Ancylobacter polymorphus: one gene and its partner. The protein of the gene in region 2 interacts with the protein of the main gene of each other region in a pairwise test. Links are inferred from orthologs where the notes say so. Each region holds a gene or a part of one and is shown on either strand. Other genes may lie near its edges.

The links. Proteins that work in one complex are often made in the same cells at the same time.
Region 1: the proteins of ribD (region 2) and accC interact in binary tests that used the Escherichia coli proteins (3 or more experiments, as listed by UniProt). The link is inferred for Ancylobacter polymorphus from one-to-one orthologs.

The regions. Positions count from the first base shown.
Region 1 is NZ_CP083239.1:3,810,789-3,814,002, reverse strand. Bases 1-2,920 are described here. They hold accC (acetyl-CoA carboxylase biotin carboxylase subunit), read right to left. Parts: upstream 2,177-2,920; coding sequence 824-2,176; downstream 1-823. Other genes in these bases: aroQ (type II 3-dehydroquinate dehydratase), read right to left, coding at 2,700-2,920; accB (acetyl-CoA carboxylase biotin carboxyl carrier protein), read right to left, coding at 2,187-2,666; aat (leucyl/phenylalanyl-tRNA--protein transferase), read right to left, coding at 17-697; K9D25_RS25100 (DUF2155 domain-containing protein), read left to right, coding at 1-86. In the rest of the region: more of aroQ, read right to left, coding at 2,921-3,143. UniProt on the Escherichia coli protein: This protein is a component of the acetyl coenzyme A carboxylase complex; first, biotin carboxylase catalyzes the carboxylation of the carrier protein and then the transcarboxylase transfers the carboxyl group to form malonyl-CoA.
Region 2 is NZ_CP083239.1:3,446,222-3,449,790, forward strand. What follows is about bases 311-3,290. They hold ribD (bifunctional diaminohydroxyphosphoribosylaminopyrimidine deaminase/5-amino-6-(5-phosphoribosylamino)uracil reductase RibD), read right to left. Parts: upstream 2,367-3,290; coding sequence 1,254-2,366; downstream 311-1,253. Other genes in these bases: ribH (6,7-dimethyl-8-ribityllumazine synthase), read right to left, coding at 311-619; K9D25_RS16385 (riboflavin synthase), read right to left, coding at 662-1,252; nrdR (transcriptional regulator NrdR), read right to left, coding at 2,398-2,916; glyA (serine hydroxymethyltransferase), read right to left, coding at 2,926-3,290. In the rest of the region: transcription antitermination factor NusB, read right to left, coding at 1-119; more of ribH, read right to left, coding at 125-310; more of glyA, read right to left, coding at 3,291-3,569. UniProt on the Escherichia coli protein: Converts 2,5-diamino-6-(ribosylamino)-4(3h)-pyrimidinone 5'-phosphate into 5-amino-6-(ribosylamino)-2,4(1h,3h)-pyrimidinedione 5'-phosphate.

The DNA.
Region 1 (3,214 bases), 360 kb from region 2 along the record:
GGGTCGAGCACCCGATCTATGATGTGTGGCTGACCGACTGCAAGCAGACCGCGCCGGTGATCGCCTCGCCCGGCGGCCAGCAGTAGAAATCCCCTTCGCCCGCTTCCAGCGCCTGTCCCAGCAGCCGGCTGTACTGACGCTTGGGTACTTCGATCGCGCCGAAGCTGCGCAGGTGATCGGTGACGAACTGGGTGTCGAGCAGCACGAAACCACCTTTCTTCAGCCGGGCCACCAGATGCACCAGCGCCACCTTGGAGGCGTCGCGGGCGATGTGGAACATACTCTCGCCGAAAAAGGCCCGCCCCAGCCGGACGCCATAGAGCCCGCCCACCAGTGCTCCATCCTGCCAGGCCTCGACGGAGTGGCAGTAGCCGCGTGCGTGCAGGTCGCAATAGAGCTTGCGGATGCGCCGGTTGATCCAGGTCGAGCCGCGCCCGTCGGCGGGGGCGGCGCAGCCATCGATCACCGCCTCGAAGTCGTGGTCGATGCGGATTTCGAAACGGTCGGCCCGCACCGTGCGGGCGAGGCGGCTCGTAAGGGTGAAGTCGTCCAGCGGAATGATGCCGCGCCGCTCCGGCTCGATCCAGTAGAGGCCGGGGTCGTCGGCGCTCTCGGCCATCGGGAAGATGCCGCAGGCATAGGCCTTCAGCAGCACGTCCGGGGTGATTTCGACCTGATGTTCGCGCGGGTGTGACATGCGGCCAGCATGACCGAGATGCGCGGCGCTGTGAAGGTGGAGGCGCCGTACGGCGCCGGGGACATGAAAATGGCCGGGACGCGTCCCGGCCATGATGTCGTTTGATCACTGATGCTGAAGGGAGCTTCAGGCGCCCGGCTCGCCCTCGGCGAGGAAATGCTCCAGCCAGTGGATGTCGTAGGCGCCGCGCTTGATGTCGTCATTCTCGACCAGCTCGCGGAACAGCGGCAGCGTGGTTTCGATGCCTTCCACCACGAACTCGTTCAGCGCCCGCTTGAGGCGCGCGATGCACTCCTCGCGGGTGGCGGCGTGGACAATGAGCTTGCCGATCATGCTGTCGTAATAGGGCGGGATCGAGTAGCCCTGATAGACGGCCGAATCGATGCGCACGCCAAGGCCGCCCGGCACATGCCAGTAGCCGATCTTGCCCGGCGACGGCCGGAAGGTGCGCGGGTGCTCCGCATTCACGCGGCACTCGATAGCGTGGCCGCGCAGAACCACATCGCTCTGGCCGAAGCTCAGCGTCTCGCCGGCGGCGACGCGGATCTGCTCGCGGATCAGGTCAATGCCGGTGATCGCTTCCGTCACCGGATGCTCCACCTGGATGCGGGTGTTCATTTCGATGAAGTAGAACTCGCCATTCTCGTACAGGAACTCGATGGTTCCCGCGCCGAGATACTTCATGTCGCGCATCGCCTTGGCGCAGGTCTCGCCGATCCGGGCCCGCTGTTCGGCGGTAATGGTCGGGGAGGGGGCCTCCTCCAGCACCTTCTGGTGGCGGCGCTGCAGCGAGCAGTCGCGCTCACCCAGATGAACCGCATTGCCCTTGCCGTCGCCGAACACCTGAATTTCGATGTGGCGCGGGGTGCCGAGATATTTCTCGATATAGACCGCGTCGTCGCCGAAGGCGGCACGGGCCTCCGAGCGGGCGGTCGAAAGGGCGGAGGACAGCTCGTCTTCCGAGCGCGCCACCTTCATGCCGCGTCCGCCACCGCCGGCGGCAGCCTTGATCAGCACGGGATAGCCGATGTCGCGGGCGACCTTGGTCGCTTCGTCGTCGGAGGAGATTCCGCCCTCGGAACCCGGCACGCACGGAATACCCAGCGCCTTGGCGGTGCGCTTGGCCTCGATCTTGTCGCCCATCACCCGGATATGCTCGGGCTTGGGCCCGATGAAGGCGACACCGTGATCGATCAGGATCTCGGCGAAGCGCGCATTCTCGGACAGGAAGCCATAGCCCGGATGCACCGCTTCCGCGCCGGTGATCTCGCAGGCGGCGAGCAGAGCGGGTATGTTGAGATAGCTGTCCTTGGCGGCCGGCGGGCCGATGCACACGCTCTCGTCGGCCAGCTTCACATGCATGGCGTTGGCGTCGGCGGTGGAATGAACCGCCACGGTGGCGATGCCCATTTCCTTGCAGGCGCGCAGCACGCGCAGGGCGATCTCGCCGCGATTGGCAATCAGGATCTTGCCGAACATCAGGCGCGCCTCACTCGATGATCAGGAGTGGCTCGCCATATTCGACCGGCTGCGCATTCTCCACGATGATACGGGTCACGGTGCCGGCGCGGGGCGCGGGAATCGCGTTCATGGTCTTCATCGCCTCGACGATGAGCAGCGTCTGGCCTTCCTTCACCACCGAGCCGACCTCGACGAAGTACTTCGCGCCGGGCTCGGGGCCGAGATAGGCGGTGCCCACCATCGGCGAGGTGACGAGACCGGGATGCTTCGACAGGTCGGCCACGGGAGCGGCAGACGCCGGCGCGGCGGCGGCCGGTGCCGGGGCGGCGGCGGCCACGGGGGCCGGCGCGACCGCGACCGGGGCGGCATAGACGGTGGGCGCGGCGCGGACGACGCGGATGCGCAGATCCTCGTGCTGCACCTCGATCTCGGTGAGGTCGCTTTCGGACAGCAGGTTGGCGATCTCGCGCACGAGCGCGGGGTCGATGTTCGGCTTGTTGGTTTTCATCATGATCCCGTGACGGTCGCTCGCCCGTCTCCCTCAGCTGATCTTGCCACCGGCGGTGGCGAGCGCGTCGATGGCGAGCCGGTAGCCGTCGATCCCCAGACCGCAGATCACCCCACGGGCGACCGGCGAAATATAGGAATGATGGCGGAAGGCTTCGCGCGCGAAGACGTTGGACAGGTGGACTTCGACGACAATGAGGCCGGCCGCCTTGATGGCGTCGGCGATGGCGACGGATGTGTGGGTATAGGCCGCCGCGTTCAGCACCACGCCCCGCGAGCCGCGCGCTTCCTGAAGGAAGGTGACGAGCTCGCCTTCATGGTTGGTCTGGCGGAAGACGAGGTCGAGGCCATGACGCTCGCAGGCGGCGCGGCAGGCGGCCTCCACATCGGCGATGGTCGCACGGCCGTAAATCTCCGGCTCGCGCGTACCGAGCAGGTTCAGATTCGGTCCGTTGAGAACATGCACCGTGTCGGGCATCGCGCCTCGTTGAGCCAGCCGCCGGCGGCCCCATGCCGGGACGGCCGCGGGTTTATAGGCAATGGCTGGCC
Region 2 (3,569 bases):
AGCGGCGTCGCCGCCAGGTCCATCTGGTACAGTGCCTGAACGGCGTTGAGGCGGGCGGCGCTCTTGCGCACCGGCTTGTGCCCGGCGGTCTTGGTGCTCGGCTTGTCGTCGGTGGCCATGGTGCTCACCCGACCCGGCGTTTCAGCCGGAGCAGCGCCAGCGCCGCTTCGGCCGCGCCGCCGCCCTTGTTGCCGTCCGAAACGCGGGCCCGGACCCACGCCTGCTCGTCATTCTCGACGGTGAGAATACCATTGCCGAGCGGCAGCTTGCGAGCGACGGCAAGATCCATCAGCGCCCGCGACGACTCACCGGCGACGATCTCGAAATGGTAGGTCTCGCCACGCACCACGCAGCCGAGCGCCACGACGGCGTCATAGGGCTTGCCGGAGGCGGCGGCCGCGTCAAGCGCGATGGCGGCCGCGACCGGAATTTCCAGCGCGCCGGGCATGGAGATGACATCGGCGTGCGCGCCGGCGGCCTTGATGGCGGCCTGTGCGCCGGCCAGAAGCTCGTCGGCGATATCGTCATAGAAGCGCGCTTCGACGATGAGAATGCGTTCACCGAACAGCTGAACGGCTTCGGCGGCATCGGATGCGCGCGGCGGGCGGGGGCTCGCCATGGTGTTACCTCATGAACTGACAGAGCCGACGACGTACAGGCGTCAACGGAACTCCGCAAGCCGCGCGGCGTAACGGGCCATCATGTCGACTTCGATATTGACACGGCTTCCCGCCTGCACCGCATCCCATGTGGTGTGCGCCAGCGTGTGCGGAATGAGCAGACAGGAGAAGCGGGTGCCATCCACCGTGTTCACCGTCAGCGAGGTGCCGTCGAGCGTCACCGAGCCCTTGATGGCGATGAAGGGGGCCAGTGTCGCCGGGGCCTCGAAGGTGAAGCGTGTGGTCTCGCCGAGGTCCTCGCGCGCCACGACCTGCGCGACGCCGTCGACATGGCCCTGCACGATATGACCGCCCAGTTCGTCGCCGATCTTCAGCGCGCGTTCGAGATTGAGCCGTCCGCCGACGCTCCAGTCGCTTGCCGTGGTGACGGCGAGCGTCTCCGGCGCCGCCTCGACCTCGAACGCGTCGGGCTGCAGCGCCACCACGGTGAGGCAGACGCCGGAACAGGCGATGGAGGCACCGAGCTCGATACTTGCGGTATCGTAGCGGGTGGCGATGGTCAGCCGCCGGACGTCGTGCCGGGGCTCAATCGCACGCAGGGTTCCGATGTCGGTGACGATGCCCGTGAACATTCTAGCGACGCCTCATGATGCGCAGGCGGTCACCGCCCTGCTGTTCCTCATCCACCGTGCAGAGATAGTCATCGAGCGCGGAAAGCGGCAGTCCCTCCAGCGCGTCCAGCGCGTCCGACCCCAGAAGCGTCGATGCCTCGAACAGATTCACCTCGTCGACAAGCCCGGCGGCCACGAAAGAACCGGCAATACGCGGTCCCGCCTCGACCATGATCCGCGTGAGCCCCCGCAGAGCCAGCAGTTTCAAAACCTCGTCGAGCGCCAATCCGCCCTCGGATCGGCGCCGCACCCGCATCACCTCGATGCCCATCGCGCCCAGCATCGCCTCGGGCGCGGCCGGAGCGTCTTCGGCCGCGATGATCCACAACGGCGCGACATCGAGGCTGCGCGCCAGCGCGCTGGTCGGGGAGAGGCGCAGATCGGCGTCGAGCACGATGCGCAACGGCGATCGCTGCGACATGCCCGGCAGGCGGCAGGTGAGTAGCGGATCGTCCGACAGCACCGTCCCGATGCCCGTCAGCACCGCATCATGGGTGGCGCGCAGCATGTGGACGCGGTCGCGCACAAGCGGACCGGTGATCGCCACCGGCCGACGCCCAGCGAGCCCCACCTTGCCATCGGCGGACACCGCCATCTTCAGCATAATGTGCGGGCGCCCTTCGGTGACGCGGCGGATATGGCCGGCATGGTCGATCAGCGCCTGCGCCGCGCCAGTGCCGACATCGACCCTGATTCCCGCCTCGCGCAGGATGGAGAAGCCCCGGCCGGCGACGCGGAAATCGGGGTCCTGCACCGCGGCGACGACGCGGGCGATACCCGCCGCGCGCACCGCATCGACGCAGGGCGGGGTGCCGCCATGATGCGAGCAGGGTTCCAGCGTGACATAGAGCGTGGCGCCGCGCGCGCCCTCCCCGGCCTGCGCCAGCGCCTGCGGCTCGGCATGGGGGCGTCCGCCGAGCGAGGTCCAGCCGCGGCCGAGCACCAGCGGGCCGCGCGGACCTTCGCGCACGACAAGCGCACCGACGGCGGGATTGGGCCAGGTGTGCCCCCGCTCGCGCCGGCCAATGCTGAGCGCGGCCGCCATCAGGGAATGGTCGGTGGCGGATGCGGTCATGGCGCGGAGTAGCGAACGCGAAGCCCGGGCATCAGTCGTCGAGCCCGGGGTCACGCGGGCGGCGGGCGGCCAGATCATCGCCCGCTCCGCCCTCGACGAGGCGCGGCTCCAGCTCGCCGAGCAGCGTCTCGAAATCCTTGGCCTCGCGGAAATTGCGGTAGACGGAGGCGAAGCGGACATAGGCGACGTCGTCGAGCTGCTTGAGACTCTCCATCACCCGCTCGCCGATCATCTCCGAGGTGATCTCGCTTTCGCCCATGCTTTCCAGCCGGCGGACCAGACCGGAGACCAGCCGCTCCACCCGCTCCGGCTCGACCGGGCGCTTCCTCAGCGCCACCTCAATGGAACGGGCGAGCTTGTCGCGGTCGAACGGCACGCGGCGGCCGGAGCGCTTCAGCACGGTGAGTTCCCGCAACTGCACGCGCTCGAAAGTGGTGAAGCGGCCGCCGCAATCCGGGCAGATGCGGCGGCGCCTGATGGCGGCGCTGTCCTCGGTGGGACGGGAATCCTTGACCTGGGTGTCGAGGCTTCCGCAGTAAGGACAGCGCATCGTTTGGCCTCAGCTGTAGAGCGGATAGCGGGCGAGCAGATCGGCCACCTTGCCGCGCACCGCCGCTTCCACGAGGCTATCCTCGTCGACGCCCTTCTGCGAGAGCACGTCGAGCACTTCGGCGATCATGTCGCCGACCTGCTGGAACTCGGCCACACCGAAGCCGCGCGTCGTACCCGCCGGCGTGCCGAGGCGGATGCCCGAGGTGACGAAGGGCTTCTCAGGATCGAACGGGATGCCGTTCTTGTTGGTGGTGATGTGCGCGCGGCCGAGCGCGATCTCAGACACCTTGCCGGTGAGCTTCTTCGGGCGAAGATCGACCAGCATCAGGTGCGTGTCGGTGCCGCCGGAGACGATCTCGAAGCCGTGGCCCTTGAGGTTTTCCGCCAGTGCCTTCGCGTTCTCGACCACGTTCTTCGCGTAGACCTTGAACTCCGGCTGCAGCGCCTCGCCGAAGGCCACCGCCTTCGCCGCGATCACATGCATCAGCGGGCCGCCCTGGATGCCGGGGAAGATGGCGGAGTTGAACTTCTTCGCCAGGTCCTCGTCATTGGTCAGGATCATGCCGCCGCGCGGGCCGCGCAGAGTCTTGTGGGTCGTGGTGGTGACCACATGGGCGTGCGGCACCGGATTCGGGTGAACCCCGCCCGCCA